One region of the Noviherbaspirillum album genome, then DNA from elsewhere that is predicted to be linked to it. Evidence: predicted binding sites of a transcription regulator. Region 1 holds the regulator's gene; the other holds the start of a gene.
The links. Region 1 encodes LexA, which represses DNA repair genes until DNA is damaged. Its sites were predicted from a motif close to ACTGTATNNNNATACAGT; they were not measured.
Positions count from the first base shown of each region.

Region 2: the regulator LexA is predicted to act here: its motif matches at 7,415-7,432, upstream of imuA (translesion DNA synthesis-associated protein ImuA).

Region 1 is NZ_JAWIIV010000029.1:58,924-70,752, reverse strand. Features, by position in the region: gene RY831_RS24975 (peroxiredoxin) at 1-408, shown strand, start outside; gene RY831_RS24970 (PhoH family protein) at 608-2,269, shown strand; gene RY831_RS24965 (inorganic phosphate transporter) at 2,537-3,544, opposite strand; gene RY831_RS24960 (DUF47 domain-containing protein) at 3,635-4,261, opposite strand; gene RY831_RS24955 (replicative DNA helicase) at 4,384-5,769, opposite strand; gene rplI (50S ribosomal protein L9) at 6,148-6,603, opposite strand; gene rpsR (30S ribosomal protein S18) at 6,630-6,914, opposite strand; gene priB (primosomal replication protein N) at 6,935-7,237, opposite strand; gene rpsF (30S ribosomal protein S6) at 7,256-7,624, opposite strand; gene lexA (transcriptional repressor LexA) at 7,881-8,543, shown strand; gene RY831_RS24925 (RNA methyltransferase) at 8,600-9,358, opposite strand; gene RY831_RS24920 (inositol monophosphatase family protein) at 9,479-10,273, shown strand; gene RY831_RS24915 (DEAD/DEAH box helicase) at 10,453-11,829, shown strand, end outside.
Region 2 is NZ_JAWIIV010000022.1:25,389-37,217, reverse strand. Features, by position in the region: gene RY831_RS21875 (xanthine dehydrogenase family protein molybdopterin-binding subunit) at 1-34, opposite strand, end outside; gene RY831_RS21870 (MarC family protein) at 143-742, shown strand; gene RY831_RS21865 (hypothetical protein) at 762-1,121, opposite strand; gene RY831_RS21860 (sulfite exporter TauE/SafE family protein) at 1,246-2,004, opposite strand; gene RY831_RS21855 (LysR family transcriptional regulator) at 2,192-3,094, shown strand; gene RY831_RS21850 (cold-shock protein) at 3,271-3,474, opposite strand; gene RY831_RS21845 (RecQ family ATP-dependent DNA helicase) at 3,822-5,501, shown strand; gene RY831_RS21840 (hypothetical protein) at 5,734-6,285, shown strand; gene RY831_RS21835 (GIY-YIG nuclease family protein) at 6,443-7,327, opposite strand; gene imuA (translesion DNA synthesis-associated protein ImuA) at 7,478-8,269, shown strand; gene RY831_RS21825 (Y-family DNA polymerase) at 8,285-9,754, shown strand; gene RY831_RS21820 (error-prone DNA polymerase) at 9,937-11,829, shown strand, end outside.

The DNA.
Region 1 (11,829 bases):
ACCTTCAACTTGTCCGATTACCAGGGCAAAACCGTCGTGATCTACTTCTATCCGAAGGACAATACGCCGGGCTGCACGACCGAAGGCCTGCATTTCCGGGACCTTTATCCGCAGTTCCAGGCTGCCAATACCGAGATCTTCGGTATCAGCAGGGACAGTATCCGGTCGCACGAAGGTTTCAAGGCCAAGCTCGACCTGCCCTTCGAGCTCATTTCGGATCCGGACGAGACGGTGTGTAATTTGTTCGATGTCATGAAGATGAAAAACATGTACGGTAAACAGGTACGCGGAGTTGAGCGTACGACATTTATCATTGACGGCAACGGGAAGTTGGTGAAAGAATGGCGTGGAGTAAAGGTGCCCGGGCACGTGGACGAAGTCCTCGAGTTTGTGAAGGCACTTGCGTAGAGAATACAAAATACATTGAATCTAAAAGCTTTATTTCTCAGAAGGCCGTTTGTGGAAGAGGCATCGAGCCTCCCCCTCAAACGGCCTTTTTGCTCTGCAGTTTCCACCCGCCTCCCTTCTCAACCCGCAAACCCACCTTGCAGCAGCTGTTTAACCTCCGACGAGCCGTCAATTCAACATTTTCTAGACTGAGGTCCTGATGCCACTGCCAAAATTACCGACCAAACCAGGAACACTACTCTCCCCGCAGGAATACCCGAAGGCAGAGAAAGGCAAATCGGTAAAACCTGTAATGACGCTGGTTGAATCCACACCCCCACCCATCGAAGACACCCCGCCGCAGGCACGCGCCCGAACCACCGAGAAGGCGCCGGCAGCGAAGACGCGCGCCGCCAAGCCCAAGGCTGTGGAAACGCTGGTCAAATCGGGAGCCGGCCGTACGGCGGACAGGCAAGGCGTAACCAAGCTGTTTGTCCTGGATACCAACGTGCTGATGCACGATCCGACGTCCCTGTTCCGTTTCGAGGAACACGACGTCTACCTGCCGATGATGACGCTGGAGGAACTCGACAACCACAAGAAAGGCATGTCCGAAGTCGCCCGCAACGCTCGCCAGGTATCGCGCTCGCTCGATGCGCTGGTGGCAGGCGTGGCCGAGCACGAGATAGAAACCGGCATTCCGCTGGCCAAGCTCGGCAACAAGGATGCGAAGGGCCGGCTGTTTTTCCAGACCACGCTGCAGAATATCGAACTGCCGGAAGGTCTGCCGCAAGGCAAGGCGGACAATCAGATCCTGGGCGTGGTGCGGGCGCTCGAAGCGCAGTATCCCGGCCGTCCGGTGGTGCTGGTGTCGAAAGACATCAACATGCGCATCAAGGCGCGTGCGATGGGCTTGCCGGCGGAAGAGTACCTGAACGATCACGTCCTCGAAGACACCGATCTTCTCTACTCGGGCATCGTTCAGTTGCCGGACGATTTCTGGAACAAGCATGCCAAGGGCATGGAATCCTGGCAGGAAAACAAGCACGGCACAGGCTATACCTTCTATCGCGTCACCGGCCCGGTCGTGCCTTCCCTGCTGGTCAACCAGTTCGTCTTCCTGGAACCGAACAACGGCGAAGCGTCGTTCTACGGTCAGGTCAAGCAGATCAACGGCAAGACCGCGGTCCTGCAGACGCTGCGCGACTACACCCATGGCAAGAACGGCGTCTGGGGTGTCACCGCCCGCAACCGCGAACAGAACTTTGCGCTGAACCTGCTGATGAATCCCGAGTGCGATTTCGTCACCCTGCTCGGCCAGGCCGGCACCGGCAAGACCCTGCTCGCGCTGGCGGCAGGCTTGGCTCAGGTCCTGGAAACCAAGCTCTACAACGAAATCATCGTTACCCGCGTGACCGTGCCGGTGGGCGAAGACATCGGCTTCCTGCCGGGCACCGAGGAAGAGAAAATGTCGCCGTGGATGGGCGCGTTCGACGACAACCTGGAAGTGCTGAACAAGTCCGACAACGACGCAGGCGAATGGGGCCGTGCCGCCACCCAGGACCTGATCCGCTCGCGCATCAAGATCAAGTCGCTCAATTTCATGCGCGGCCGGACCTTCGTCAACAAGTTCCTGATCATCGATGAAGCGCAAAACCTGACGCCCAAGCAGATGAAGACCCTGGTCACGCGCGCCGGCCCGGGCACCAAGATCATCTGCCTCGGCAATATCGCGCAGATCGACACGCCGTATCTCACGGAAGGATCGAGCGGCCTGACCTACGTGGTGGACCGCTTCAAGGGATGGTCGCACAGCGGGCACGTGACGCTGGCTCGCGGCGAGCGCTCCCGCCTCGCGGACCATGCGAGCGATGTGCTTTAAGGCATAGCTCACCTGTGCCTGCCCGGCCTGCTCGAATCAGGCGCGGCGCAATAAAAAAGCCTGCAGCATTGCAGGCTTTTTTGTTTATCTAGAGCGGCTTCGCCCTGACCGGCCTAGTCGAGGCCGAGGCAGATTGCCGCTGGAACAAGGCGTGGCGACGCGACATGGCCAAGCCATGGCAAGGAGTCACAACGCAGTGCCGGCGGCAATCTGTCCGGGATCGGCAGGTAGGCCAGGGCGAAACCGCTTCAGTATCGAAGATTACAGTTACAGGATCTTGGTTCCGACCCACCATGCAATCGCCGCGACGAAGGCGGATGCCGGAATGGTGAATACCCAGGCCCAGACGATATTGCCGGCGACACCCCAGCGAACCGCGGACATCTTGCGCGACGAGCCGACGCCGACGATCGCGCCGGTGATTGTGTGCGTAGTCGACACCGGAATGCCGAGCCCGGTCGCAAGGAAAAGCGTGATCGCCCCGCCTGTCTCCGCGCAGAACCCGCCTACCGGCTTGAGCTTGGTGATCTTCTGGCCCATGGTTTTCACGATGCGCCAGCCACCGAACAAGGTACCCAGGCCGATGGCCGCATAGCAGGTGAGGACGACCCACATCGGCAGCGGATCACTCGCCGTCGAGTAACCGGCAGCGATGAGCAGCATCCAGATGATGCCCATGGTTTTCTGCGCATCGTTGCCGCCATGACCGAGGCTGTACATGGAAGCGGACACCAGCTGCATGCGGCGGAACCATTTGTCCACGCGCTGCGGCGTCGATCGCACGAACAGCCACGACACCAGCACCATCATGATGGTGCCGAACACGAACCCGAGCAGCGGTGACAGCACGATGAAGGAAATGGTCTTGATGAGCCCCGATGAAATGAGTGAGCTCGTGCCGGCCTTGGCAACCGCGGCGCCGACCAGGCCGCCTATCAGCGCGTGGGATGACGACGAGGGAATTCCGTAATACCAGGTCAGCACATTCCAGAAGATGGCGCCCACCAGCGCGCCGAAGACCACATAGTGATCGACCACCGCGGGCTCGATCGTGCCCTTGCCGACGGTGGTGGCCACCTTGAGCTGGAAGAAGAAGATAGCGATGACATTGAAGAAGGCGGCCATCGCGACCGCATGCTGGGGTTTCAGGACGCCGGTCGACACCACGGTGGCAATCGCATTGGCGGCGTCATGGAAGCCATTCATGAAATCGAACAGCAACGCCAGCGCGATCAGGAAGGCAAGCGTATAGATACTGATTTGAAGGGTATTCATGAGATTCTTATTTTATTCTGTGACAGACGCTGCGCGCCTCGTTTCATGCAGGCGTGCAGCGAGGCGCCGCGGCAGGCGAAATCCGTTCGCTCAGGCGTTTTCGACGATGATGCCTTCGATAATATTGGCCACGTCTTCGCAGCGGTCGGTCACCGTTTCCAGAATCTCGTAAATTGCCTTGAGCTTGATGAGGTTGCGCACATCGGGCTCGTCGCGGAACAGCTTGGACATGGCCGCCCGCATTACGTGATCGGCGTCCGATTCCAGACGGTCGATTTCCTCGCAGATGCCGAGTATCTGTGTCGAGTTATCCATGTTGTGCAGCAAGCCTACCGCCGCCTTGACCTTCTCCGTGCAGGCCAGGCAAAGCTCGGCAAGCCGCTTGGCTTCGGGCGTGATTGCCTTGATGTCATACAGCGAAATGGTCTGGCCGGCATCCTCGAGCAGGTCGAGAATGTCATCCATGCGGGTAATCAGCTTGTGGATATCGTCGCGGTCGAGCGGTGTGATGAAGGTCTTGTGCAGCAGATCCAATGTCTGGTGCGTCACCTTGTCGGCCTGCTTTTCCACGCTTTCGATGGCATGCACGCGGTTTTCCAGGTCGTCGAAGTTGGTCATCAGCGCAACCATTTCCTTCGCTCCTTTGACGCACAATTCGCCGTGCTGGATGAAAAGATCAAAGAATTTGCCCTCGTTGGGCATCAGTCGTCCGAACATGATTGCACTCTCAAATGTCGTATCGTTAAATTGGTGTCGGCGCTCCTCCGGTGCCGTTTTCCTCTTGCCTGGTACCGATCGTCTAATGCTTATTTCACATGGCGAGGAGCGCCGCGAATTGTCTACTCGTTGTCGAATACCGCGTTGCCACCGGTGTAATTGTCGAACTTGGTGTACTCCCCGAGGAAAGTCAGTCGCACGGTGCCGATCGGACCGTTACGCTGCTTGCCGACGATGATTTCCGCCGTACCCTTGTCCGGAGAATCGGGGTTATATACCTGATCCCGGTAGATGAACAGGATGACGTCCGCATCCTGTTCGATGGCGCCCGATTCGCGCAAGTCGGACATTACGGGTCGCTTGTTCGGGCGCTGTTCGAGCGAGCGGTTCAACTGGGACAGCGCAATGACGGGGCAATTGAGTTCCTTCGCCAATCCCTTGAGGTTTCGTGAAATCTCGGAAATCTCGGTCGCGCGGTTTTCACCCGGCGAACTGGCCGACATGAGCTGGATATAGTCGATGATGATCAGGCCGAGCCTGCCACACTGGCGCGCAAGCCGGCGCGAGCGCGCGCGCAGCTCGATCGAGCTCAGCGCAGGCGTCTCGTCGATGTAGATCTGCACCTCGTTCATCTTCTGGATGGCATGCGTCAGGCGCGGCCAGTCCTCGTCGTTCAGACGGCCCGTGCGCAGCCGGTGCTGGTCGAGGCGCCCCACCGAACCGAGCATACGCATCGCCAGCTGGGCACCGCCCATTTCCATGGAAAATACGGCCACCGGCAAGCCGCTGTCAATCGCAACGTTCTCACCGATGTTGATGGAGAAGGCAGTCTTACCCATCGACGGACGCCCGGCGACGATGATCAGGTCGCCAGGCTGCAGGCCCGAGGTCATCCGGTCGAGATCGACGAAACCGGTGGGCACGCCGGTGATGTCGTTTTGATTGTCGCGGTTGTACAGCTCGTCGATGCGCTCGACGACCTGGGTAAGCAGCGGCTGGATTTCAAGAAAGCCCTGGGCTCCGCGCGCGCCCTCCTCCGCGATGGCGAAGATTTTCGATTCGGCTTCGTCGAGCAGCTGCTTGACTTCCTTGCCCTGCGGATTAAAGGCCTGGCCGGATATTTCATCCGATACCGTGATCAGTTTGCGCAGCACGCCGCGATCGCGAACGATTTCCGCATAGCGGCGGATGTTTGCCGCCGAAGGCGTGTTCTGCGCCAATGCGTTCAGGTAGGTAAGACCACCGACCTCTTCGGCCTTGCCGCTGTTGGTCAGCGCCTCATAGACGGTGATCACATCCGCCGGACGGGTTGCATTGATCAGCTTGACGATGTGCTGAAAGATGACGCGGTGGTCGTAGCGATAGAAATCGTCTTCACTGACGAAGTCCGCAATACGGTCCCAGGCAGCATTGTCGAGCAGGAGGCCGCCGAGCACGGACTGTTCTGCTTCGATGGAATGAGGGGGGATGCGAAGCGCATCCAGCTGGGGATCAGTGCGGGTATTCATGGCGCGCATTATACCTTCTCGTCCAATACGGAAATACGCGTGGCACCGGAATTTCAGTTCCGTGACACAAATTTGTTGCATGTGGTGAATTGGCTAACCGAATGAAAGCCGCACGACAAGAAGCCTGGGACGAGCCCCGGAAATATTATGTTCGTTTAATTCAAAATCTTTCGGCAAGGGCAATAACGGTATCGGCGGCGTGGACGACATCCGGTTCCATATACCGTTATACCCTCTTTCAGGCGCCGTCAGCAGGCGGCATCGACGCGTCAAGCGTGGTAGTGCCAATTGCTAACGGCTCCGCCCGATAGGGCACGTTTTTCAAGCACAATAAAAAAAGCCAGCTTGCGCTGGCTTTTTGCACTGGTACTACTGAACTCAGACTTGCTGCTCGCCCACGATAGAAACAGTGATCTCGGCAACGACATCGGTGTGCAGTGCAACCGAAATCGGATGCTCGCCAACGACCTTCAGCGGACCTTGCGGCATGCGGATCTGAGCCTTCTCGACCGGGAAGCCCTGCTTGGTTACCGCGGCTGCGATATCGGCGTTAGTCACCGAACCGAACAGGCGGCCGTCAACGCCGGCTTTCTGGGAGATCTGAACAGTGGAGCCATTGAGCTTCTCGCCCTGTGCCTGCGCAGCTGCCAGCTTTTCAGCCGCAGCCTTCTCGAGGTCAGCACGCTTGGCTTCGAATTCGGCAACTGCTGTCGATGTGGCGCGACGGGCCTTGCGCTGGGGGATCAGGAAGTTACGTGCATAACCATCCTTGACCTTCACTACTTCACCGAGGTCGCCGAGATTAACGACTTTTTCCAACAGAATAACTTGCATTTCTTTCTCCTATTCTCAGTCGTCAATTAAGCGTTGTGCAGGTCGGTGTACGGCAGCAGTGCCAGATAACGTGCGCGCTTGATTGCGGTGTCGACCTGACGCTGATAGTGCGCCTTGGTGCCGGTCAGACGTGCCGGCATGATCTTGCCGTTTTCCTGGACGAAGTCCTTCAGGGTGTCGACGTCCTTGTAATCTACCTGTTCAACGCCGGCGGCGGTGAAGCGGCAGAATTTCTTGCGCTTGAACAGCGGGTTCTGCTGTTGGCGCTTTTGCTTGAGTTTGCTCTTGTCGAATTTTTTACCGAATGCCATGGTTGGCTCCTGTACTGTATCTAGTGATCTGGTGAATAAGTCTCGAATTCCGTCACATGGAAGACGAGACTTTTGCTGTTGCGGTTCTTGCGCGCGAGGAATCCGGTGAACGTGTACATGACGCCCAATTCAGCCTGATTGAACCGGCCGGAAATTTCTCCGGCCGCGACGGCGATCATCTCGAATTCAATCTGGCGAGGGATACCTGCCTCAATCTGCTCCGACACATGCATCAGCTTGGCTGAAACGATCGGTATGCCTGCCGGGGTGTAACGCATTACTTCGCGTTCGGCAATCGAGGCAATCAGACGAAACTGGTTCACACTCCCCTGCTGACGCAATTACGCCGCAGTTGCCTCGGAACGCTGGCTCTTGGCAGCATCTTCCTTCTGCACAGCCTTCATCATCGGGGACGGGGAAGTCTCGGCCTTCTTCATCTTGACGGTCAGGTGACGCAGGACGGCATCATTGAACTTGAAGCTGGTTTCAATTTCAGCCAGCGTCTCGCCGTCGCACTCGATATTCATGCAGACGTAATGCGCCTTGGCCAGTTTCTCGATCATGTAAGCCATTTGACGGCGGCCCCAGTCCTCAACGCGATGCACCTTGCCGTTGCGGGCGCTCACGATACCTTTGTAGCGCTCGATCATCGCAGGCACTTGCTCGCTCTGATCCGGATGGACGATAAAAACGATTTCATAATGACGCATGTAATCTCCTTATGGACGGATTAAACAATCGCCCACCCCGGCGTCAAGACGGGTGTGGGAAGAGGAAAGCCCGCTATGATAACCCGCCCTCAATAAAAGCTCAATACTTTCAGGGACTTATTCCGCCCGGTTTGCCTTATCCCGTGCTACGGTCAAAAGCCGCTTGCAATTGGACAAAAGCTGTATAAAAATACAGGCTGTCTATATCAACAGGGCTCTTCTCTCGCGAGACGCGTTCATTTCCTGGGCCGGAACCATGCTCAAACTCACTGCACGCCAGGAGCAAATCCTGAACCTCATCCGCGAAGCCATCGACAATACCGGCTTCCCTCCCACCCGCGCTGAAATCGCAAGCGAACTCGGCTTCAAGTCGGCCAATGCCGCGGAAGAACATTTGCAGGCACTCGCTCGCAAAGGCGCGATTGAAATTTCGCCAGGCACCTCCCGCGGCATCCGGCTGCTCGACATGAACGGCAACGGCACCGTCCGCTTCGGCGGCCACCAGCTGTCCTTGCCGCATCCATCGCTGATGCAGTTGAACTTGCCGCTGATCGGACGCGTCGCGGCCGGTTCGCCGATTCTTGCGAACGAACATGTCGAAGCCAATTATCGCGTCGACCCTTCATTGTTCTCCGCGAAGCCCGACTATCTCCTCAAGGTCAGGGGCTTGTCGATGCGGGACATAGGCATTCTTGACGGCGACCTGCTTGCAGTCAAGAAATCCGACACAGCGAAGAACGGCCAGATCGTCGTCGCCCGCCTCGGCGATGAAGTGACTGTCAAGCGTTACAAAAAAACAGGTTCGCTGATCGAACTGTTACCCGAAAATCCCGATTTCGAACCGATACGGGTTGATTCCGGTGATGAAAGCTTTGCCCTTGAAGGCCTGGCGGTCGGCTTGCTGCGCTCCTGGCACTGATTTACCGCATCAGGCCACGCTGAATCGGCGCGAAGTATTGAATATGCAAAGACTGTTCAATGCTTCGTTTTCGCAAGAATCTGGCGAGCAATGCCTCTGAGGATATTGACCTCTTCCGTTTCCAGTTGCGTCCGCGAAAATAAGCGACGCAGCCTGGGCATCAGCTTCTTAGGATTCTCCGGATCCAGGAATTCTATGGCGACCAAGGCTTTTTCTAGATGGTCATACATGCCATCTATCTGCGTCACGCCGGCCGCCTCCCCTTGAAATCCGATGGGCGAGGCACCAATTTCATTGCCGGTTTCAGCAACCCTCGCCTCATAGGCGAGAATCTGTACGGCTTGCGCAAGGTTCAATGAGGAATATGCCGGGTTGGCCGGAATATTGATCAATGCGTTGCAGCGCTCGATGATCTCGTTTGGCAAGCCGTAGCGCTCGCTTCCGAACACCAGTGCAGCATTCAGCAAAGGATCGCCAGCCAGGGTCGCGGCAAGCGACCTTGGCGTTGCCACCGGCGGAGAAAACTCCCGCAGGCGAGCGGTCAATGCAGCCGCGAAGTTGCAGCCATCGATGGCTTCCTCGAATGAACCGACCACGCGCGCCTTTTCCAGCACATCCTGTGCTCCACTGGCGAATGCGAGCGCTTCTTCCTGTGTGGTCGCGTCGGTGAACCGCGGGTTCACCAGAACCAGCTCCGAAAATCCCATTGTTTTCATTGCACGCGCGACCGCGCCGATATTGCCGGGATGACTTGTTTCGACAAGCACGAAGCGTAGCCGGGGAAAAACAGAAGTATTGGTTTGTGGCTGGTTCATTTAGAATAGCGGGATTGCGCGGCACGAAATCAGGTCTCCGATGCCGCATTGCTCATTAATATTATTTGATGCGGTTCCGAACGCGGTTGGCGTGGGAGCCGCAATTTTAACGGAACCTCTATGCATCCCATGCTGAATACGGCGGTCAAGGCCGCCCGTCGCGCCGCCTCGATTATCAATCGCGCAACTTTCGATCTCGATCGTATCCAGGTTACAGAGAAAAGGCACAACGACTTTGTGACCGAAGTGGACCAGGCCGCCGAGCAGGCGATCATCGACGTTCTGAAAACAGCATATCCCGACCACGCAATCCTTGCCGAAGAGTCCGGCGCATCGAGCAATCTCCATGACGAGAATGAAAATGTCTGGATCATCGATCCCCTCGACGGCACCACCAATTTCATCCACGGCTTTCCGCAATACTGCGTTTCGATCGCCTTGCAGCAGCGCGGCCAGATTACCCAGGCGGTCATCTTCGATCCGACTCGCAACGATCTCTTTACGGCCACCAAGGGCGCCGGGGCCTATCTGAATGAAAAGCGCATCCGTGTTGCACGTCGCGACAAGATGGCCGATGCCCTGATCGGTACTGGCTTCCCGTTCCGCGACATGGCGGGCCTGGACGAATACCTGAAGATGTTCAAGGTCATGACCGAAAAATGCGCAGGGCTTCGCCGCCCGGGCGCGGCCGCACTCGACCTGGCCTATGTCGCCGCCGGACGGCTTGACGGCTTCTTCGAGAAAGGACTGCAGACCTGGGACATGGCGGCCGGCTCGCTGCTGGTCACCGAAGCCGGCGGCATCGTCGGCAATTTTTCCGGCGATTCCGATTACCTTTACAAGGGCAATGTCATCGCCGGCAGCCCCAAGGTGTTTGCGCAGATGGTCAACCTGCTGTCGCCATTCGCCAAATAAGTTTTTCTCTTCAATGTGGACGGGTCGGGCGTGTCTTCACATGACACCTGCCCGAGTCGGGTGCGCAGTATTCCGCAGGCCTTACCCCCTGCCGCGCCGCTGATACAGCCTCGACACATTTCCACCGATAGCCTGTCTTCGGGCGTGATACCCGAACAGGCACCTTCTTGTGAGTTTCAATGTCTTTTTCCGAACTTGGCCTAGCCAGTGAAATCGTCCGCGCCGTTACCGAACAAGGCTACAGCGCCCCGACACCGATTCAGGCCCAGGCCATCCCTGCAGTATTGTGCGGCGGCGACCTGCTGGCCGGAGCCCAGACCGGCACCGGCAAGACCGCCGGCTTCACGCTGCCCCTGCTGCAACGCCTGTCCTCCACCCTCCCGAAGACCCCCGGCACCAGGCCGGTCCGCGCCCTCGTTCTTACACCGACGCGGGAGCTTGCCGCGCAGGTCGAGGACAGCGTGCGCACCTACGGCAAGTACCTCAAGCTGAAGTCCGCGGTCATCTTCGGCGGCGTCAATGTCAATCCGCAGATCAAGACGCTGGCCAACGGCGTCGACATCCTGGTGGCGACGCCGGGGCGCCTGCTCGACCATCTGCAGCAAGGCACCGTCAATCTCTCGCACGTTGAGATTCTGGTTCTCGATGAAGCGGACCGGATGCTGGACATGGGTTTCATCCGCGACATCCGCCGCATCCTGGCGATCTTGCCGAAGCAGCGCCAGAACCTGCTGTTCTCGGCCACTTTCTCGGACGAGATCAAGGCATTGGCCGACAGCCTGCTGAATTCGCCGGCAATGATCGAAGTGGCGCGGCGCAACTCCACCGTCGAAGTCATCAGCCAGAAAATCCACCCGGTGGACCGCAACCGCAAGCATCCGCTGCTGGCGCACCTGATCAAGTCGAACGACTGGACGCAGGTCCTGGTCTTCACCCGCACCAAGCATGGCGCGAACAAGCTCGTCGAACAGCTCGGCAAGGATGGCATCACCGGCATGGCCATCCACGGCAACAAGAGCCAGGCGGCCCGTACGCGTGCCCTGAGCGAATTCAAGGACGGCAGCCTGCAGGTGCTGGTTGCGACCGATATCGCGGCGCGCGGCATTGACATCGACCAGTTGCCGCACGTGGTCAATTATGACCTGCCCAACGTGCCGGAAGACTATGTGCACCGGATCGGTCGTACCGGCCGTGCCGGCGCAACAGGCGAGGCGGTATCCCTGGTCTGCGTCGATGAGCACGACATGCTCAAGGGCATTGAAAAGCTGATCAAGCGTTCGCTGCCGCAGGAGGTCATCCCCGGGTTCGAGCCCGATCCCAATGCCCGCCCGCAGCCGATTCAGTTGCGCAGCAATACTCCGCCAGCACGTGGCGGCAACGGCAATGGCGGCAGGCGCCAGGGCAATCCGGCAGGCAAGCAGGAGCGTCAGCACGCTGCGCCGCAACCCGCAGCCTCGAAGCCGCCCCACAAGAATCCGCCAAAAACCGGGGCGTTGCTGGCTGCGCCTTCATCAGCGAGACGGCCCGCCGGAAAAGCGCCGGCGGCCAAAACCCCT
Region 2 (11,829 bases), on a different contig from region 1:
GGCGGGATTTCCTTTTTGCTTCGGTGGATCGCATATCTCGTCCGTATTTTGTTCTGTGACCTTTATGGCATGCTACGACATTCGCCGTCCGGCAGGGTACGTTCGCACCCGGCGTCGTTCGATTTCAACAGCCTAACAAGCCATGACCGAGAATTTTTTCCAAGCCTTCATCATTCTGCTGCTCGTCACCGACCCGTTCGGCAACGTGCCGCTGTTCGCAAGCGCCCTGTCCAATGTGCCGCCGGCGCGACGGGGAAAAGTGATTTTCCGGGAATGTGCGATCGCGTTTCTGCTCCTGCTGGTGTTCATGTTCTTCGGGCGGCATTTCCTCAATGCCCTGCAGCTTACCGACATCGCCTTGCGCATCGGCGGCGGCGTCATCCTGTTCCTGATCGCGCTGCGCATGGTATTTCCGCAGCCCGGGGGGGTCTTCGGCGATGGTGGTGAAGCGGGCGAACCGTTCATCGTGCCGCTCGCCGTTCCGGCCTTGGCGGGCCCTTCGGCATTGGTGACGGTCCTGCTTTTTTCGTCCACCAGCACCGTGGAAACGATGCTGCATGTGGGTGTCCTGCTGGCGGTCGCGGTGATCTGGCTGGTGGTGCTGCTGAGCGCCGAGCGCATGCAGCGCGTGCTTGGCACCCGCGTCATGACGGCATTCGAACGCCTGATGGGATTGATCCTTACCGCGATGGCGGTCGAGATGCTGCTTGCCGGTATCCGCGCCTATGTGAAGTCGCTTTGAAGCGAATTGTTCAATTGTTCTAAAGGCTCCGGCGCAGCCAGTCGCCGAATTCCCGGTCGGAGCATTGGCCGGCTTCCAGCCTGTGCAGCATCTGCAGCCGCTCCTCGCTCGGCGCGGAGATGTCCCATCCGTTCTGCAGGAGGAAGAGTTCCATCGCAAGCAGGCCGGCACCTGCATTGGCTTGCGAAAATGGCGCGTACTCCAGCATGCCGCGCATGTATGCCACGGCGATGTCGGCGATGTCGGCGTCGCCGGCCGCGGCGACGGTGAGCGGATGCAGCAAGGCTGCTTCGAGCCTGCCGCGCTCGTGTGGCGCCGCACCATGCGCATCCGCATAGGCAAGCAGCAAAGCATCGGCGTCGATCGAGCGCAGATTCATTTCACCCCCCTTTGCCCAAAAGCTTGCACGCATATTCAAAGGGCTGCATTGAGGGGGCTTAAGCGGTTTTCGCGCAACGCTTCTGTCGATCCGGCGCAGTGACATCACATCACCCGGGATTGAATCAGAGTGTCTTGTAGAAGTAAAACACCGTCAGCAGCATGCCTACGGTAATGATGAAACGGCGCAGCCACAGTGCCGGGATCTTGCGCGCGATAGTGGCTCCCCAGTAACCGCCGAGCGTCGCCGTGGCCAGCATGATTAGGGTATAGGGCCAGTCGACCGCGCCGGCCGCGACGAAAGTCAGCACCGTCACGCTGTAGATAATGGCCGACAGCAGATTCTTGATGGCGTTGATCTCGTGGACGTCGTCATGGCCGGCCATGGCAAGGCTTGCCAGCATCAGGATACCCATTCCGGCCCCGAAGAAGCCGCCGTAGACCGACACCACCGCCTGCCCGGCAAGCGAGCTTGGGCTGTTGCCGGGCTTGCCGGATTCCGTGCCGCGCAGCCAAGAGGAAATCTTCCCGGAAAAGGCGAACAGGATCGTGGCGAACAGCAGCAGCCAGGGGATGAGCTTCGAGAAGGTGGCATCCTTGGTCGAGAGCAGCAGGAGTCCGCCTCCGATCCCGCCGATGAAGGAAACGATCCCCATGGGAATCAGGTAGCGCTTGTATCTTGCCAGTTCCTTGCGGTATGCCCATGCGCCGGACAGGCTTGCCGGCCAGAGCGCCACCGAATTGCTGGCGTTCGCCGCTACCGGCGGGACGCCAACGGCCAGCAGGGCCGGAAAGGAAAAGAAGGTGCCGCCGCCGGCCACCGAATTCATCGCTCCCGCGCAAAAAGCCGCGATGCCCACGAGTGCGATTTGCCAGCCTGTCATTGATGATCTCCGTTGTTTCGTAATATTTGCGTTCCACAAAGGCACGCGGTTCTGCAGCCATGGCTTTGCTTTCTCCAGTTCAACCGCTTCTCCGCTTGCGCAAGTATATTAAATATAATTAAGCAAAGGCTGAACGATTAATCACTTTATTATTGCGTTTTAATATCAAATCCCCTATCTTCCGGGCATGGACCAGTTCAAGCAAATTTCCACGTTTGTGGATGTCGCTGCCAAGGGCAGTCTGTCGGCGGCGGCGCGTGCCGAAGGAATCGCGCCGGCGATGATCGGGCGCAGGCTTGATGCACTGGAAGAAAGGCTTGGCGTCAAGCTGCTTCAGCGCAGCACGCGCAAGATTGCACTGACCAACGAAGGCATCGCCTTCCTCGACGATTGCCAGAAGATCCTGGCGGACCTGGAAAATGCGGAAGCCGCCGTATCCGAGCGCAGCGCAAGGGCCAGCGGTCATCTGCTCATTTCCGCGCCCGCCGGTTTCGGCCGCCAGCACGTCGCACCGCTCATCCCTTCTTTTTTGGCCGAGCATCGCGATGTTGCGGTAACGCTGAATCTGAATGACCGGGTGGTGGACCTGATCGGCGAAGGCATCGACGTGGCCATCCGCATTGCGGCATTGTCGGATTCGAATCTGATCGGGGTCAAACTGGCGGACAACAAGCGCGTTGTCGTGGCCTCACCGTCTTATCTGAAGCGCCATGGCACACCCGCGTCGCTGGACGACCTTGCCAAGCACAACTGTCTGGCAATGAGCAGCGAAGGGAGCCAGCGGGGCTGGACCTTCCGTCAGAATGGCAGGAATGTCACTTTCAAAGTGGGCGGAAACATGGTGTGCAACGACGGGGCCGTTCTGCATGAATGGGCCTTGTCCGGCAAGGGCCTTGCGTGGCGCTCGATGTGGGAAGTGGGCAGCGCCATCGAGGCCGGCCAGCTCGTCACGGTACTCGACGAATTCGCGGCGCCCGGCAATGATATCTATGCGGTATTTGCACAGCGGCGCCATCTGCCATTGCGCATCCGTGCATTCGTGGACTTCCTGCGGCATGCCTATGCTGCGCCCGACTACTGGCGCAAGTGAGCGATGCTGAAACGGGATTGCAGGTCTTTCACTGGAATCCGGTCATGCGCGGGATCGCACTTCCAGCTGGGTAGCGAATAGTATTGAAGCAATCCGGTAGACCGTGCAGATGATGCGCAGCACGAAAAAAACCCCGGCATGCCGGGGTTTTTCATTGCGCGTGGATCAGCTTGCTATTACAGCGGCTGGATCGCGGAAGCCTGCTTGCCCTTCGGGCCAGTCGTGACTTCGAAAGAAACGCGCTGATTTTCCTTGAGCGATTTGAAGCCATTGGACTGGATCGCGGAGAAGTGCGCGAACAGATCTTCGCCGCCTTCGTCCGGAGTGATGAAACCAAAGCCTTTAGCGTCGTTGAACCATTTAACAGTACCTGTTGCCATTACTTACATTCCTATCAGTTAAATTGGGCTTGCGCCCGGGTCGATCCTTTGAAGCAAGAAAGAAATGACAGACAAATACTGCACTACTAGTTCAAACTTCAATCGGTGCGGTCATTGTAACCGATATGCCGTCCATGGTTGAATAAATTTTAGTTTTTTCTCATGTCGGCCATGCGAGGTTTTCGGTGGCTTTTCATAGGGAAAAGCATGCATTCCAGCATCATCGTTCCAGGCATGAATGCTGCATCGGGCAACGGACCAATTTGACTCGGAGTTGCTGATTCATGTCTATCCATACCACGCCGTCGGCAAGGAGTGGCGGCCGAAAAATCTCGCCCTCCTCTTTCATGGCGCGCCGTTCGACCTCGAGAATATCGAGAGCGGAATTGCACGAGACGCTCAATGAAACCTTCGGCATTGAAGAACTCCGGCCGGGGCAGAAAGAAGTCATCGACAGCGTGCTGCGCCGCTGCCATACCCTGGCCATCATGCCTACCGGCGCCGGCAAGTCCCTGTGCTATCAGCTGCCCGCCTTGAAAATGCCGGGGATGACCATCGTCGTATCCCCGTTGATTTCGCTGATGAAGGACCAGGCCTCCAAGCTGGAAAGCGCGGGCGTAGGCGCGGCGGAGGTCAACAGCACCCTGACCACGCGTGAAGAGGCCTCGGTGCTCGAAAGCATCAAGCAGGCGGATCACGAGTTCGTATTCGTGACACCCGAGCGTCTTTCGGATCCGGGCTTCATGGAAACCATTGCCCACAACCAGATCAGCCTGTTTGTCATCGACGAGGCGCATTGCATCTCGCAATGGGGCCATGACTTCCGCCCCGCCTTCCTGAATCTCGGGGCCGCCATCAAGGCACTGGGCAATCCGACCGTGCTGGCGCTGACCGCCACCGCCACGGACGAAGTGGTAACGGACATCTCAAAGCAATTGGGCCTGGATGACATGCATGTCATAAATACAGGCATATACCGGTCAAATCTTCACTATCGCGCGATCGCGGTGACCGACGATGGCGAGAAGCTGAGCCAGATCCTGCGCCTGGTGCGAGAGGAGGAAGGCTCCGGCATCGTCTATGCGGCGACGGTAAAGGCTGTGGAAGAAGTGCATGAGGCGCTGAAGGAAGCCGGTGAAAGCGTCACCTATTATCACGGCCAGCTTTCGGCGAAGATCCGCTCGCAGAACCAGGACGCCTTCATGAACGGCGAAAGCCGCATCATGGTCGCCACCAATGCATTCGGCATGGGGATCGACAAGGCGGACATCCGGTTCGTGATCCATTATCAGATACCGGGCAATCTCGAAGCCTATTACCAGGAGTCGGGACGCGCGGGACGCGACGGCGAGCCGGCCGACTGCATACTGCTCTACCAGGCGAAGGACAAGCAGGTACAGCAGTTTTTCCTGGCTCGCCGCTATCCCGGTGTTGATGACCTGAGTTCGGTCTATTCGGCCTTGCAGGCCTTGTCCGCCAATGGCAGTTTCGTGTCCTTCGCGCGCCTGCATGAAGAACTGGAAGAATTGTCGGATGCGCGTTTGCAGGTATCGCTCAAACTGCTACGGGATGGCGGACTGCAGGAGCAGAATGATGAACTGGCCTATCGCGTAACCAGGGTCCGGGCCAAGCCCAAGGATCTGGCGCAGCTCGTCGAGACTTACCGCGACAAGACAGCCAGGGATCATGAAGCCCTGGAACGCATGGTGTTTTATGCGCAGACCGGTTTCTGTCGCTGGAAAGTGCTGATTGACTATTTCGGCGAAGAGGCCGATTGGTCGCATTGCGGCGGTTGCGACAATTGCAGGCAGCCGCCGGAACAGGCATTGAGTCCCGAACACATACGCGACCATGCACCTCCTTCGCTGCGCGAGGACAAGGACCCGTTGCCGGATGTCGGTACGGCGGTGCGCGTTCCGAAGTACGGGGAGGGCCGCGTAGTCTCCTCTGCGGGCGACAAGGTAACCATCATCTTCCCGGACCGGCAGACCAAGACCTTCCTGCGCGATTATGTGAAAGCTGCCTGAGGCGCACCGGAAGCGGAAGTGGAAACGGTGCTGCTATCCGGCCGGCTTCATGTAGCTTGCATGATTAATGCACGCTATGCGCATTCATGCATAAGCTGAAATCCGGTTCATTTGTTGAAAAAAACATATTCGCATTGAGATTTATCAAAGCTTGTGCAGGCACTTAAGCCAACCAAGTTTCTCCAATGGCCGTGTATCGGCTTACAACTATATTTTCTTGAGAGGAACCAACATGAAATATTCAGTATTGCTCGCGGCGCTCGTCGCCTCGCTGACCCTGGCTGCTTGCGACAAGAAAGACGGCGGCACCGCCGGCGCAGACGCCGGCAGCACCAGCAGCAGCGCTGGTGCCACAGGCAGCACCGGAGCCACTGGCGGAACCACAGGCAGCACCGGTGCGGCAGGCAGCACTGGCAGCACCGATAGCAGCACAGGCGCCACGACTCCAGGCGCGGCCGGCAGCACCGGAAGCACTGCAGGCGGGACCACCGGCGCAACACCGGGCGGCACTGGCAGCGATGCCTCGAGCGCAGGCGCCACTCCTGGCGGCAGCACTGACAGCACTGGCGGCACCGCGGGAGGATCGAGCACTCCGGGCAGCAGCGGCAGCACAGGCGGCACGACCGGCAGCGCGGGCACCACGAGCAGCGATACCAGTTCCAGCGCAGGCGGCACAACAGGCGGCACAACAGGCGGCACTACCGACTCCGCTGGCAGCACGACTTCCCCTTCCGGCGGCAGTGCGGGCGGTACCGGCGGCAGCGCAGGCGGCGCTTCGAAATAATCGAAGCCTCATCCAGACCAAGGCCGTACCCGGCGCATGCCGGCGTACGGCTTTTTCATTTCGTGCGGCCTTGGCGAAAAGTTCGATGCATTGCACATGCATTTGCTTATTCCATCCCGCTAGCCCGGCACAGGAAACGGCGCCTGCCTTCCGAATTTCATAGCCGGACCGGCTGTATGAACAATTCGCCGCGCAGCATGGGCTTGACCAGTATCTTGTAGGTATCGACATCGAATGCACGCCGGGCCGGGCGCTTGACAGGTTTTCGTCCCTTGGCATGGTCGATCGAGCCGAGATAGGCCCAGTGGTCCACCACATGGGTTTGCTTCCAGCCGTCGCATTCCTCGACGATGCCCATCGCGCCTTCGTATGGCCAGATCATCACCCGCATTTCATTCAATGCCGCCTTGAGGCGCCGGTAATGCTCTTGCGCCGTCTCGACGCCGACGCAGGCGCCGAGGCACCGCGATATCTGATGCGCAAAGCAGGCCCTGCCGCGCGTGGCGGCTTCGAGCCCGGTCAATCCCGGACACAGCATCTGCATCTCGACGATTTCGCGCAGCTTTTCCTGCGCCGCCCTGCGCGTGGCGAACAAGCCGTAGAGATCGGTTGTGCAGGCAAAATCGAGATCTCGCGCATAGACCACTTCCGGCACCGATTTCACATGTGCGCCAAGACGCAACGAGCACATCTCGCGCGTGCGCCGCAGCTTCTTGTTGTGCAGCGGCTGCATTTCCTTGATCAGGCGCGACTCCAGCAGCAGGGCTCCGATGTCGCCGGCGGTGCGCTGGAATTCGACATGGCTGCTTTGCTGCAGCATGCGCGCTTCCTCTGGCGTACGGAGATGGGATAGCACGCGCGTGCGGATGTTGATGCTCTTGCCGATATAAAGAGGCCGGTCATTCTCGTCCCGGAAGATGTAAATGCCGGGCTTGGAAGGCAAGGCGTCGAGACTGGCGCGATCGATATGGTGCGGATACTCGAAGGTATCGGCGGGGTTAGGCTTGATCAGCAAGCCTAGGGAAGTGACACGGGGTTGCATAAGGTACAAAAATCTTTAAGAAAAAATAAAGACAGATCAATCACATACAAATTTGACCAAAAATCGACTAAGCTGCCTCCACGTTATACTGTATATTTATACAGTATAAATTGATGCCTAGCATCGCCATGAAAAGATTAGGAGGTCCGCATGCCCACATTAGTTTCCACCGCAAGGCCGCCCGATGGAGGCCTGTCCTCCCTGTCCCATGCGGTATGGCGAGCTGATCAGATGGCATCGGGCCATTGCGCGGTAACAGCCACCGGCTATTCGTTGCTGGACAAGGAACTGCCGAACGGCGGCTGGCCGAAGGGCAGCCTGATCGAATTGATGATGGAGCAGCCGGGCATCGGCGAAATCCGTCTGCTGCGTTCCGCCTTCAGTGCCATCGCAGGCAAGCGCCGCATCGCGCTGGTACAGCCGCCGCATCTGCCTCACGTTTCGGCCTGGGCAAACTGGGGTCTGCCGATTGACAGCCTGCTCTGGATCCAGGCCGCTCGCAGCGCGGATGCGCTGTGGAGCGCGGAGCAGATCCTTAACAACGGCAGTTGCGGTGCACTGCTCTTCTGGCAATCGCACCTGCGCACCGAGTCGCTGCGGCGCCTTCATCTCGCCGCGCAGGGAAGCGACACGCTGTTCTGGCTAATGCGTCCGCTGGCCTGCATGCGCGATGCTTCTCCGGCGCCGCTGCGCCTGGCCCTGCGTCCCGCGGCCGAGGGCTTGCAGATCCAGATCGTCAAGCGCCGCGGACCGCTCCGCGATGATCCGATTCTCCTGCGCATGAACGACATGCCGGCAGCACCGCATCCGTTCAATGCCCCGCAAGGCGCTCCTTCCCGGCACCAGGCCGGGGCATTGGCAGAGAACGCAGTGCAGGCGCCGGCTGCTGCTTCTCTTGTCGGGGTGATGGCTGCCGAAGTCCCGGCCCATCGCGTTAATTGAACGCGGCGGGAACCGATGCGATCCTGGATCGGCGTACATCTGCCTTGGCTTCCGCTTGAAAGCCTGCGGCCATGCTGGAGCGAACCCGGCAGGCATGTAATCCTCGAACGTGGATACGTGATGGCGACGAGTCCGCAGGCGGCGCATGCCGGCGTGCGTATCGGCATGCGCGCCGCCGGCGTGCAGATGATCTGCCCTGATGCAACGCTGCATGAACGCGACGATGCCAGGGAGCGGGAAGCGCTCGACAGCATCGCCCTCGCCCTGCTGCAGTACACGCCGGAAGTGGCTTTTGCCGAACACAGCAGCCTGCTGCTCGATGTGACTGCCAGCCTGCGTGCATTCGGCGGCCGCCTGGCGCTGGCCCGGCTGGTGCGGCATGGCGTCCGTGCGCTCGGTTTCACGCCGCAGATCAGCATGGCGCCGACGGCACAGGCAGCATGGCTGCTGGCTTATGCCCGGTCAGGCCGCAGGCCGGCGCGGCGCCGGATGATACGCATGGAAAGCATGGCGCGCCGTCTCGATGCGCTGCCTTGCGCCCTGCTGCCGCAAGTACAGCCTTACCTGCCGTGGCTCGAAGGCATCGGCTGCAGGACGCTGGCCGGCCTGCGCAAGCTGCCTCGCGCCGGCCTGCTGCGGCGATGCGACAAAAGTGTGCTGGATGCGCTCGACCGGGCCTATGGGCAGGCCGCCGAACTGCACGATTGGGTGCAGCCGCCGCAGCATTTTGCCGTCCGGATGGAGCTGCCCGATCGCATCGAGCATGCCGAGTCGGCGCTGTTCGCCGCGCGGCGGCTACTGCTGCAGATGACTGGATGGCTGGTTGCCCGGCAGCTGGCGGTGTCGCGCTTCCTCCTGCTGCTTGAACATGAGCGCGGCCGCACCGCGATTGCGCCCACGCCGCTGGAAATCGCACTGGCCGAACCGGTGTGGCAGGAGGAGCACCTGACGCGCCTGCTCAAGGAAAGGCTGGGCCGCATCGAGCTTGTCGCGCCGCTGATCGGCTTGCGGCTTGAAGCGGTCCAGCTTTCCGCCATGCTGCCGCCTACCGAATCGCTGTTTCCCGAGCCTGGCGGAACGCCGGTCGACTTCCACCGCCTGCTGGAGCTTCTCAAGGCGCGGCTGGGCGACCATGGCGTGCTGGCGCCTGCGCCGCAAGCCGATCATCGCCCGGAAGTTTCGAATGCCTGGGCACCGGGCCAGGCTTCGCAACTTGCCGCAAGCCGGCTCGCCTGTTATGCGGAAAGACCGTTCTGGCTGCTCAAGCAGCCGATCGAACTGCTTGTCCGCAATGAACGCCCTTTTTATGGTTCTCCGCTGCGCATGGTGAAGGGACCGGAACGCATCGAGTGCGGCTGGTGGGATGGCAGGCTGATCATGCGCGACTATTTCGTCGCGCAAGCCGAAAACTCGAATTTCTACTGGATCTACCGCGAGCGTCACGGCGTGGAGGCCTGCTGGTTCCTGCAGGGCTTGTTCGGTTGAGGGTTCGGAAATAAAAAATCGAAAGCCAGCGGAATATCCGGAGCCGGTGGCCTGGATGCAGTTGCTGAACAACGCTTGGCAAGCTTCAACGCAAGGTCCGGCAAAAGCACAGCATTTGCATTGGCAAAAAGGCAGCTTGCCGATTTATACTGTATTTTTATACAGTATTTATCAAAAACAACGTGCGCGCCGACCCTCCATCGAAGTCTTCCGATCTGCCTTCCCTGCTGCCCGAGTATGCCGAACTGCATTGCCTTTCCAATTTCACTTTCCTGCACGGCGCCTCGCATCCGGAAGAACTCGTGCTGCGCGCGTCCCAGCTCGGGTACGCCGCGCTGGCCCTGACCGACGAGTGCTCGCTGGCCGGCGTGGTGCGCGCGCATGGCGAAGCGAAGCAGTGCGGGCTGCATCTCATCATCGGCAGCTTTTTCCGGCTCACCCACGCCGACGGCAGGCCGGCATTTTCCCTGATCCTGCTTGCCGCCGACAGGGACGGCTACGGCAACCTGTCGGAACTGATCACGCTGGCGCGCACGCGCGCGCAAAAAGGAAGCTACCTCCTCACGCCGGACGACTTCACCGCGCCGCAGCAAGACCATGCCCACCTGCGCGGCATGCCTGGCTGCCTTGCCCTCCTGCTGCCCTTGCATGGCCTCGACGCCGAGGAACTGGATTCGCAGGCGGCATGGATGGCGCGCGTCTTCCCGTCGCGTGCCTGGATCGCGCTCACCCTGCTCCATCATCCCGGCGATGACCGCCATCGCGCCCTTGTCGGCCAGGCAGCCGGCCGGCATGGCGTGCCGATAGCGGCGACCGGGAATGTGTGCATGCATGTGCGTTCACGCAAGCCGCTGCAGGATACGCTGACAGCCATCCGGCTCGGCAAGCCGATAGCCGAATGCGGCTATGATCTCGCGCCGAATGCGGAACAGCATCTGCGCTCGCGGCTGCGGCTTGCCAATATCTATCCGCCCGCCGCGCTGGCCGAAACCTTGCGCATCGCCGGGCTCTGCGGATTTTCGCTGGATGAACTGCGTTATGAATATCCGGATGAACTGGTTCCTCAAGGTTATACGCCTGCCGCCTACCTGCGGCGCGAGGTCTATGCGGGTGCCATGGAACGATTCCCGGAAGGCGTGCCGCCTGCCGTGCAGCAGCAGCTCGAGCATGAACTCGCGCTGATCGAGGAAAAGCGCTACGAGGCCTATTTCCTGACCGTGTACGACATCGTTCGCTTTGCACGCAGCGTCGGCATTCTCTGCCAGGGGCGCGGTTCGGCCGCCAATTCGGTGGTCTGCTATTGCCTGCGCATCACCGAGGTCGATCCTTCCCGCAGCACCCTGCTGTTCGAGCGCTTCATTTCAAGGGAGCGCGACGAGCCGCCCGATATCGACGTCGACTTCGAACACCAGCGCAGGGAGGAAGTCATCCAGTACATCTACGGGAAGTATGGAAGGCTGCGCGCCGCATTGACCGCCGTGGTCATCAGCTACAAGCCGCGCAGCGTACTGCGCGATGTCGGCAAGGCGCTCGGCGTCGATGCGGGCATCGTCGACCAGGTCGCGAAATCTCACCGCTGGTGGGACGGCAAGAACAGCCTGGCCGAGCGCTTCGCCGAATGCGGAATGGAAAAGGATTCGCTAATGGCCGTGCAATGGGCCGACATCGCGGAAAAGCTGATGCGTTTTCCGCGCCACCTGTCCCAGCATCCGGGCGGCTTCATCATTTCCCGAGGCAAGCTCTCGCGCCTGGTGCCGATAGAAAACGCCGCGATGAAGGACCGCAGCGTGGTGCAGTGGGACAAGGACGATATCGACGCGCTGGGCCTGCTGAAGGTCGACATTCTCGCGCTGGGCATGCTCAGCATGATCCGCCGCGCGCTCGACTTCATCACCGACCTGCGCGGCGAACCCTTCAACCTGCAGGACATTCCTCGGGAAGATCCGGCTACCTATGCGATGATTTCCCGGGCCGACACCATCGGCGTGTTCCAGATCGAGAGCCGGGCGCAGATGACCATGCTGCCGCGCCTGCGCCCCAGGGAATTCTACGACCTGGTGATCCAGGTGGCGATC